DNA from 2 places in the Vibrio aphrogenes genome. Region 2 is predicted to be linked to the other one. Evidence: riboswitches for the same ligand, from Rfam matches in the RefSeq annotation. Region 2 holds a riboswitch; the other holds the start of a gene.

Region 1 (4,997 bases), 1.0 Mb from region 2:
TGATATTTATGGTGCTGATTACTCATACTTCTACGGTGGTTCTGCACTTCGTTACTGGACGATTTCAGATGCAGTTAACGATGCAATGGTTAAGTATGTTTTCGAAGCGGATAACTTCTGGTTGCAAGCGGACTATGGTCTACCAAATAATGGTGACAACCAAGAGCTTGGTGAATTGTTCGTTGGTACTTCACTTGGTGATTTAAATCTTCACATTGGTGGTGGTTATAACCGTTCAGAAGATATTCTAGATAGTGCTGGCAACAATACTGGTGTTTCTTTAAAGAACTCTTATGGTCAAGCAACTGCTGAATATAATTATGGTAAAGGTGTGATTGGCTTTACATATTATTACGCTAAGCTAGAGACTGAAAATGCAACGAATATTTCAGTAGAAGAAAATGGTTATTCTTTAGCCGCAACTTATGAGTGGGCTGATAATGCAACAGCTTATGCAGGTTATGAATTAACTACTCATGATTCAGATGCTATTGAGCTAAAAGATTCAACTGTTGTTTATGTGGGCTCAGATTACTTCTTAACTGATTGGGCTCGCGTATACCTAGAAGTTGCATACTTAGATGGTGATACATTAGGTTACGGTGCTGGTGGTGCAGAAGGTACAGCAATTTCTCCTTCTTCTGCAGATGACCAATATAATGTTGGCTTAGGTGCTCGTTTCTACTGGTAATATTCTTTAATCCTAATAGAAATTACACAAAAACCCAGTTTAATCGCTGGGTTTTTTTATTTCCTCCCAGCAAACGGTTGCTATCAATTGTTATATTGATGTAATGAAAATAGATGTCTACAATTCACTTCCCTGTTCATAACTTATACGATTAAAATGAAATTCCCCGGCCAACGTAAATCTAAACATTACTTTCCTGTTGATGCTCGTGATCCTTTAGTCAGCCAAGCGCAAGAAAGCAAACAAATGTCACTTACTCATATTATTGGGATCGATCAAACTTTGGTGGATATTGAAGCTAAAGTCAGCGATGAGTTTCTCGAAAAATATCAATTGAGTAAAGGTCATTCGTTAGTGATTGATGATGATAAAGCAGAAGCACTTTATAACGAATTAAAGCAATTTGACTTAATTTCCGATGAGTTTGCTGGTGGAACGATTGGCAATACGTTACACAATTACTCTGTGCTTGCTGATGATAAATCAACCTTATTAGGAGTGATGAGTAATAATATTAAGATTGGTAGTTATGGATATCGATATTTGTGTAATACATCAAGCCGTATGGATTTAAATTATCTACAAGGCGTAGAGGGTGCGATTGGACGTTGTTTTGCATTGATAAGTGAGAATGGTGAGCGAACTTTTGCGATTAGCGAAGGTAAAATGAATCAATTATTGCCAAGCTCTATTCCTGAATCGATTTTTGAAAATGCTTCCGCTTTAGTGCTGACTGCCTATCTTGTCCGATGTAAACCAGGCGATCCTATGCCAGATGCGACAATGAAAGCGATTGAATATGCGAAGAAATATAACGTACCTGTGGTACTGACCTTGGGTACTAAATTTGTGATTCAAGATGACCCTGATTATTGGCGACAGTTTATACAAGATAATGTGTCGGTATTAGCCATGAATGAAGAAGAAGCTGAAGCATTAACCGGGGAACATGACCCGTTATTAGCTTCTGATATGGCGTTAAGTTGGGTTGATTTAGTGTTATGTACAGCAGGCCCTGTGGGTTTATACATGGCTGGATATACTGAGAATGAAGCTAAACGTCAAACTAGCTTGCCTTTGTTACCCGGTGCCATTGCAGAGTTCAATCAATATGAATTCAGTCGTCCAACAATACGTAGCCAATGTAAACAACCGATCAAAGTTTACTCACATATTGCCCCTTATATGGGTGGGCCAGAAAAGATTAAGAATACGAATGGGGCAGGTGATGCGGCATTAGCGGCAATATTGCATGATATGGCTGCGAATAAATATCATAAAGAAAACATTCCTAATTCAAGTAAGCATGAATATCCATTTTTAACCTATTCCTCGTTTTCACAAGTGTGCAAATACGCCAATCGGGTTAGCTATGAGGTATTAGCTCAGCACTCACCACGACTTTCACGTGGATTGCCAGAAAAAGAAGACAGTTTAGAAGAGGCTTATTGGGAAAGGTAATGGTGTTTATTTAAGTCATTTGAATAAAAAATGGAGTCACAAGAGACTCCATTTTTATTTTCATTTGTTAATAATGAATCATTACTTGATTAGGAAATCATCGATTGATTTACCGGCATCTAACGCTTCTTGGATAGCTGAAGGGGTACGACCTTGGCCAGTCCAAGTTTTACGCTCACCGTCTAACATGTATTCATATTTTGCTGGACGTGGTTGACGCTTTTTACGTGTTTTTGTTTTTGCATCAGTACCATTCATTGCCGCAATTAATTCTTCTAAATCAATACCATCTTTTGCGATCATTTGAGCATATTCAGCAAGTTTCGCTTCACGTTCTGCTTGTTCTGCTAATTCTTTTTCTTCAATTTCTTTTCTTTCTTCGACAACAATAGTGAGTTTTTCAAGTAACTCTTCTACTTCCTGTAATGTAAATTCGTCGCGAGTGAATGCACGAAGACTACGAATATTTAAAAGCGCTGATTTTTTGATTTCCGACATATGGGATCCCTTACGATAAATTGCCTAAATTGATTCAGTAATAATATGCTTATAAGCAAAATTTAACTAATTTTATATTCGATATCTTTTTTAGTCAAAAATATATTTATATTATTTAAAATTTACGGTTGATATTTGATTTTTAACATCAACATTATTGATGTTAATTAACATATAAATTAATCAGTTTTATAGGACCAAGTTGATTAAAATAAGTTCCAATAAAAAATCATATTCGACATTTATCTTGCCATTTGATTTTTCATCATTACAATGACCCAAATCTTGCTAGAACCCTTTGTAAATAGGCTGTGAGTTAGCGATTTACAAGGTGAATGTTTTAGTCTGATGTAGAGGTGCAGTATTTAATAGTAATACACTTTAGGGTGATGCCAGTGAGAGTGTAGGAAAGGAAATATTGCCGAAGTGAGCGCTAACTGGTGCTATTAGTTGGTTACGGTTTATCAAAGCCACTCGCTGGGGTTACATTGAATAAGTGTAACACTGCCATAGTTTGCATATTGATGTGTTTAGGTCAATGTGTGGTTTTTTTCAGCTATGGAGCGCTACTGTAGACCTATGAAAGTAATGACTTTCAACGTTTATCAACAAGATTTTTTATTGTTTTACGATCGATTTCTTCAACAATATCCTTTCTGCAGTAGATCTCTAACCAATTTTGGTTTATTTGATCATGAATTTAATTGATTATACTTCTTCTGCCGCGGCGCTCTTGCCACCGGCCCTTGCCCTTACCATGGCGGTCTTGACCAGACGTGTTTTATTGTCATTGGGTTTAGGGATCATCCTTGGAGCGTTACTACTGACGAACTTTTCTTTGCTTGATACCGTGAGCTATACCAGCTCAACAGTGATTGGTGTTTTTGCAAGTGATGGTCAGTTGAATTGGGGCAGCATTTTTATCCTACTTTTCCTTATTCTGCTCGGAATGATGACAGCATTATTGACCTTGTCTGGCGGTACTTATGCTTTTGCAGATTGGGCCCAAAAGCGTATTAAAAGTAAACGTGGGGCTAAGTTATTAGCTGCATGGTTAGGGGTGTTTATCTTTATTGATGACTACTTTAACAGCTTAGCAGTAGGGGCGATCTCTCGGCCGGTTACAGATCGCTTTATGGTGTCTCGTTCTAAATTAGCCTATATCTTAGATTCTACCGCAGCACCAATGTGTGTCATTATGCCAGCCTCCAGTTGGGGGGCTTATATAATGACCGTAGTGAGCGGTATATTAATATCTCATGGTATTACCGAATATTCTGCTCTGGGTGCCTATATGCGTTTAGTTCCTATGAATTATTATGCTATTTTTGCTTTAGTCATGGTATTTGCTGTTGTTTGGTTTGATTTAAATATTGGATCAATGCGACGTCATGAAATTTCAGCTACCCAAGGTAAAAAAGATGATAAAGATGAAAATGCGATTGATTTGAGTGAAGAATCGGAAATTAATGAAAGTAAAAACGGTTCTGTCTCTTATTTAATTATTCCTATTATTGCTTTAATCGCAGCCACAATCTATTTCATGATTAATTCGGGAGCACAAGCGTTATCCGAAAGTGGTCAGTCTTTTTCTATTTTAAAAGCATTTGAAAACACGAATGTTGGTCAATCTTTATTTTATGGCGCAATAATTGGTCTTGGTTGTGCATTAGCGACAGTGTTTAAACAAAATATTCCGTTAAAAGATATTCTAATGACACTGTGGATTGGTGCGAAATCTATGTTTGGCGCAATTTGGATTCTTGCGTTTGCATGGACCATTGGCGCGGTGATTAAAGATATTGGTACTGGTGCTTATTTATCTACTCTAGTTGAAGGTAATATCGACGTACATTTGCTGCCTGTCTTACTCTTTCTTTTGTCTGGTGTTATGGCTTTTTCGACCGGCACCTCTTGGGGTACGTTTGGTATCATGTTGCCGATTGCTGGAGATCTAGCTGGAGCGACCGATCTTGCTTTGATGTTACCGATGTTGAGTGCAGTATTAGCTGGTTCAGTATTTGGTGATCATTGCTCACCAATTTCAGATACTACGATTTTATCGTCGACTGGTGCGCGCTGTAATCATATTGATCACGTTGCTACACAATTGCCTTATGCTTTAGCTACTGCTCTTGTTTCTTGTGTTGGTTTTATTGTTTTAGGGATAACTGATTCATCGACAATGGGCTTTAGCGCCGCCACGATAGCCTTCATTGTGGTGTGTATTGCTATGTCGATAGTTTCAAAGTCTAAAATGAAAAAAGCCTGTGCTTAATGATTGATATTAATGATTAATGTTGATGAAGTATTGAAAAGCTGAGCGTGCCTATGCTCGGTTTTTTTT
Region 2 (4,997 bases):
AAAGTGCTGCACAATTTGCGCCAACAAACGGAAAAGCCGAAAGGAGCGAACTATTGTTTATCCGATTACATTGCGCCAAAAGCCAGTGGTAAAGCCGATTGGATTGGTGGCTTTGCGGTAACCGGTGGTATTGGTGAGCGAGAGTTGGCCGATGCCTATAAAGCGCAAGGTGATGACTTTAATGCGATTATGATCCAAGCCGTTGCCGATCGCTTAGCTGAAGCTTTTGCTGAATACATGCATGAAATGGTGCGCAAAGACATTTGGGGTTATTCACCAGATGAAGCGCTCACCAATGATGATTTGATCCGTGAAAAATACCAAGGTATTCGCCCAGCGCCAGGTTATCCTGCTTGTCCTGAGCACACGGAAAAAGGTAGCTTGTGGGAGCTTCTCAAAGTAGAAGAAACCATTGGCATGTCATTGACCTCAAGTTATGCGATGTGGCCGGGAGCTTCAGTTTCGGGTTGGTACTTCTCACACCCAGAATCTCGTTATTTTGCGATCGCTCAGATCCAACAAGATCAAGCGGAAGATTACGCTAAACGTAAAGGTTGGGATGAAGTGGAAATGGAGAAGTGGTTAGGGCCGAATTTGAGCTAAAGATAGGGAAGAGCGGTCCCTGGTCCCTAGTTCCTAGGTGGCGGAGGCTGTTAATTCTTCTTGTTTCTTCAAGCTATTTAGCTGATAAAATAAAGGCGATAACTTATTAACAGTTATCGCCTTTAATCTTTTTAAATTCTTAAACTTTTATTTGCTGAGTAAGGGATTGAAAGCGGATCCGAATCTTCTTTTCCTAGAAACTAGGGACTAGAACCCTCGTGCCTTCCTTATTCAAATAACTCTCTATGTAATACTTCTACCGCATGTTTGGCTTCTTGAGATTCTAATAAGAAACATAGATTATGGGGGCTAGCACCATAACAAATCATACGTAAGTTAACGTCTTCGAGCGCAGTAAATACTTGCTTCGCATAGCCTTTCTTAGCGCTCATTTTATTACCAATTAAAGCGACTAAGCTCAGGTTGTGTTCCACTTCAACGTTACACAGCTGTTCCAATTCTGCGCGGGCATCGACGGGCAGCTCTGGAGCTTGTCCTGAGGTGTTGGTTTGATCTAGGGTTAAAGAGACACTGACTTCTGAGGTCGTGATTAAATCAACGGAAACTTGGTACTTGGCCAAAATTGCAAAGACTTGCGCAAGGAAGCCATAAGTTTGGAACATATCAAGGCTGCGTAGTGTGACCATAGTTTGGTTGTTACGCAGTGCTAATGCACGAAACAGTGGGGCACTTTCGACTTGCTGACGAATCCAAGTCCCACCTTTTTCTGGTTCACGAGAAGAGCCCACAAAAACCGGGATCTTATGACGTAAAGCCGGAAGCAGAGTAGACGGATGAAGGATTTTGGCCCCAAAATTGGCCATTTCAGAAGCTTCACTAAAACTGATTTCAGGAATCGGAGTGGCTTTGGGCGCAATACGAGGATCGGTGGTATAGATCCCTGGGACATCGGTCCAAATTTCTAAACCACAAGCTTTGACCGCTTCAGCAATTAAAGCAGCACTGTAGTCACTGCCACCACGGCCTAAAGTAGTGGTATTGCCGTCCACATCACTACCAATAAAGCCTTGGGTGATCACCACATAGTCTTGGCAAAGTGGTGATAACTTTTGTTGTGCTAACGCCGAGATTTCAGGGATATTAGGCTCCGCTTTACCAAAGTCTCCATTAGTACGCAGAACTTCGCGGATATCAAAACGTACCGCTTGAATGCCACGTTCAATCATCAATTGAGTCAAAATGTGGGTCGACATTAATTCACCACACGCAACAATGTGGTCAGTCAGTTTATCGCTCGATTGAAATGAGGCTGCCTCAGCCATACCGGCTAAGATCTCTAAAATATCATCAACCGCTTGTTTGGTTTTTTGCTGATCAGAAAAGTGTTCAATGATGGAATAATGAATGGTTTTTAGTTCGGTAAAGATAGCGTCACGATCATTGGGATTTTGTACACCTAATGCTAATTCGACTAAGAGATTGGTGACGCCAGAACAAGCGCTGCTGACGACCAGTTTCGTCGTCGGGTTATTTTCAATGATAGTGGCACAACGACTCATGGCATCGAAATTTGCCACACTAGTCCCACCAAATTTTGCTACGTTAAATGCGCTCACGGCATAGTCTCCCATTTGATACCAATCAGAGCGTGAAAGCCTCACACTGTTTTTCTATAAATAATGATGATTGGTATTACTTCATAAATACTTATCAAAATTGGATAAGCAAACGTCCATTGTTGAAGAGCGATTTCTTAGAGCAGGGCAATACATAGAGGCCAACACCGAACAGTGTGACCATGCAAACCTGAGAAGCTCTTCACCATAAAGTATGGTGACAGTTGACAGGATTCAACCTGTACAACCGATGGGAAATAACCGTATAAGCTAAAGATGCAACTAAGGTATTTAGCAGCTTTAATTTATCAGTTTAAATGCCCGAGCATTTACCCATCTCGGCGTAACTCCCCCTGAATGATTGGTGTTGGATATCGGGATCCACCGACCATCTGCCTGGGTTACGCTCCTCTTCTTAGTTAATCTGAATTCAGATTAGTGTGATGATCCATCGTGTGAGTCACCACGTTCCTTTCAACCTAAATTAGGCAGAAATGAAGCTACATTGAACGTTGTTGTTGGTGAAAAGTCAATCATCGAAGTAAGAGAATAAGCATTTTTTTCGAGTTGATTTGATGGCGATAAAATTCAAGAATGTAGATAACATGTTCTTTGAGCTTATTGCTTAATTATTGGTACTTGTAGCACACACTTTCCGTTTCCCAAACATGATCGAAAGATGATGCCAACGGAGATTATAATAATGGATGATACTATTAAGGATATTTATGACTTTTCAACGTTTTCTTCCACCACGCCGAATTTTAATGGGGCCAGGGCCTTCTGATATTTCCTCTGATGTTTTACAAGCGTTAAGTCGTCCTACTGTTGGACACTTAGACCCTTTGTTTATTGGGATGATGGATGATGTCAAAGCTTTGCTAAAATACGCTTTTCAAACGGAAAATGAATTTACCATTCCTGTTTCAGCACCCGGCAGTGCTGGCATGGAAGCTTGCTTTGTGAACTTAATTGAACCAGGCGATAAAGTGATCATTTGCCGTAATGGTGTCTTTGGTGAACGAATGCGTGAAAACGCCCTTCGCAGCGGTGCCGAGGTGGTGCTGGTGGATGATGAATGGGGGCAACCTGTCAGTGTTGAGAAAGTGAAATCCGCTTTCATGGAACATAGTGATGCCAAAATATTAGCCTTTGTGCATGCTGAAACCTCGACCGGCGCATTAAGTGATGCCCAAGCGCTCTCTCAAGTTGCCAAACATTATGGCGCATTGACCATAGTGGATGCGGTGACCTCATTAGGTGGCGTGCCTTTGAAAGTCGATGAGTGGCAATTAGATGCGGTTTACTCTGGGAGTCAAAAATGCTTATCGTGCGTCCCGGGGCTATCCCCAATCACCTTTTCTCCTAACGCGATCGCAAAAATCCAAGCACGTAAAACGCCAGTACAAAGCTGGTTTCTCGATCAAAGTTTAGTATTGGGCTATTGGAGCGGGGAAGGAAAGCGCAGCTATCATCATACGGCTCCAGTCAATAGCTTGTATGCGTTACATGAAGCCTTGCTCGCTTTATATCAAGAAGGGCTTGAGAATGCGTGGCAACGTCATGCTGAAATGCATCAAAAATTAAAAGCTGGCCTAGAAGCTTTAGGTTTTCAATATGTGGTGGATGAGGCGCATCGTTTACCTCAACTTAACTCTGTTTATTTACCTGAAGGGGTGGATGATGCCAGCACTCGTCAACAGTTATTACAACAATATAACCTTGAAGTCGGGGGAGGCTTAGGGGCTTTAGCCGGTAAAGTGTGGCGTATTGGTTTAATGGGTTATAGCGCAAAAAATGAAAATGTCGCGCTGTGTTTGAAAGCGTTGCAAGAGACGATCGAAGGTAAATAAGTAAATAAGTAAATAAGTAAATAAGCACCGAGTCCTTATTCTGGCCATAAAAACACAATCATCGTGACAAGTCGCTATTGGTTGACAACATAGCGAAGGATGGCGAGTAAAAGGAGAGTGATTAGGACAACGAGTGAAGAGAAATCCGGCGCTCGTTGTCCATTTTTAGATTGTAGAGAGTCCTAAGATATGCCTCTAAAAACTCGCTATTAGGACCGATAAAGCTATTCTTTTTCCGCTCCTGAAATCGCTTGAGCCGCAGATAACGCCGCTGCGCGAGAGGCTCTTTCTTGTGGTGACAGATAACGAATTTTTGAAAAATCTTGCTCAGGGAATAAAAATTCAGCCTCTTTACGTATTTCAGCGGCTTTTTTATCTTCTCCGATACCTTGATAAGCCACAATTAGGTTGGAATAAAAGGCGGCGCGAGGTTTACGTTTTATGATTTCAGTAGCCCACTCAATATAAGGTTGAATGTATTCTGGTTTATCCAAATGTAAGCCAATATTCATTTGTGTATGATAGACATCCCAATCAAATCGATCTTTCCAAACACTTGGGTTAGACACCTGATTCAATAAATCGGGATTCAGTGGACGAGTATATTCAAATCGACTGAGGACATAATTCGTATGTAATGCGGTTAACATGAAAAAGGCCGTGACGATCGGAATGAGGAGAGAAACCACACGCAATAGGCTTTTTGATACATGAGCGAAAGCAAAGGTTTGATATTGAGACGTTAATTGGTCGACCCAGTAAATCAAGATAACAAATATGATCCAGTGGATCGCAGAATGATAAAATGGATATTCTAGTTGGGTATGCAGCACGATCGGGAAGAATAACCCCACGAGGGCAAGATGAGTTCCTTTCGGGGATTTTCTGACTCTGCGAAATACCGCAAGTGCGGCGAGGATTAATCCAAGAATAGGGAGGATTCCGCCTTCTACCGCCCAATAAA

The links. Region 2 has a riboswitch for lysine ahead of lysC (lysine-sensitive aspartokinase 3). Riboswitches for the same ligand answer to the same signal wherever they lie in the genome.
Region 1: linked by a shared signal. The riboswitch ahead of VCA1004_RS04745 (Na+/H+ antiporter NhaC family protein) and the one ahead of lysC (lysine-sensitive aspartokinase 3) in region 2 are both predicted to bind lysine.

Annotation. Positions count from the first base shown of each region.
Region 1 is NZ_AP018689.1:1,031,620-1,036,616, forward strand. Features, by position in the region: gene VCA1004_RS04730 (porin) at 1-691, shown strand, start outside; gene VCA1004_RS04735 (inosine/guanosine kinase) at 848-2,152, shown strand; gene VCA1004_RS04740 (H-NS family histone-like protein) at 2,234-2,650, opposite strand; lysine riboswitch at 2,994-3,227, shown strand; gene VCA1004_RS04745 (Na+/H+ antiporter NhaC family protein) at 3,345-4,928, shown strand.
Region 2 is NZ_AP018689.1:2,050,499-2,055,495, reverse strand. Features, by position in the region: gene metH (methionine synthase) at 1-603, shown strand, start outside; gene lysC (lysine-sensitive aspartokinase 3) at 831-2,195, opposite strand; lysine riboswitch at 2,368-2,602, opposite strand; gene VCA1004_RS09390 (pyridoxal-phosphate-dependent aminotransferase family protein) at 2,909-4,033, shown strand; gene VCA1004_RS09385 (PglL family O-oligosaccharyltransferase) at 4,258-4,997, opposite strand, start outside.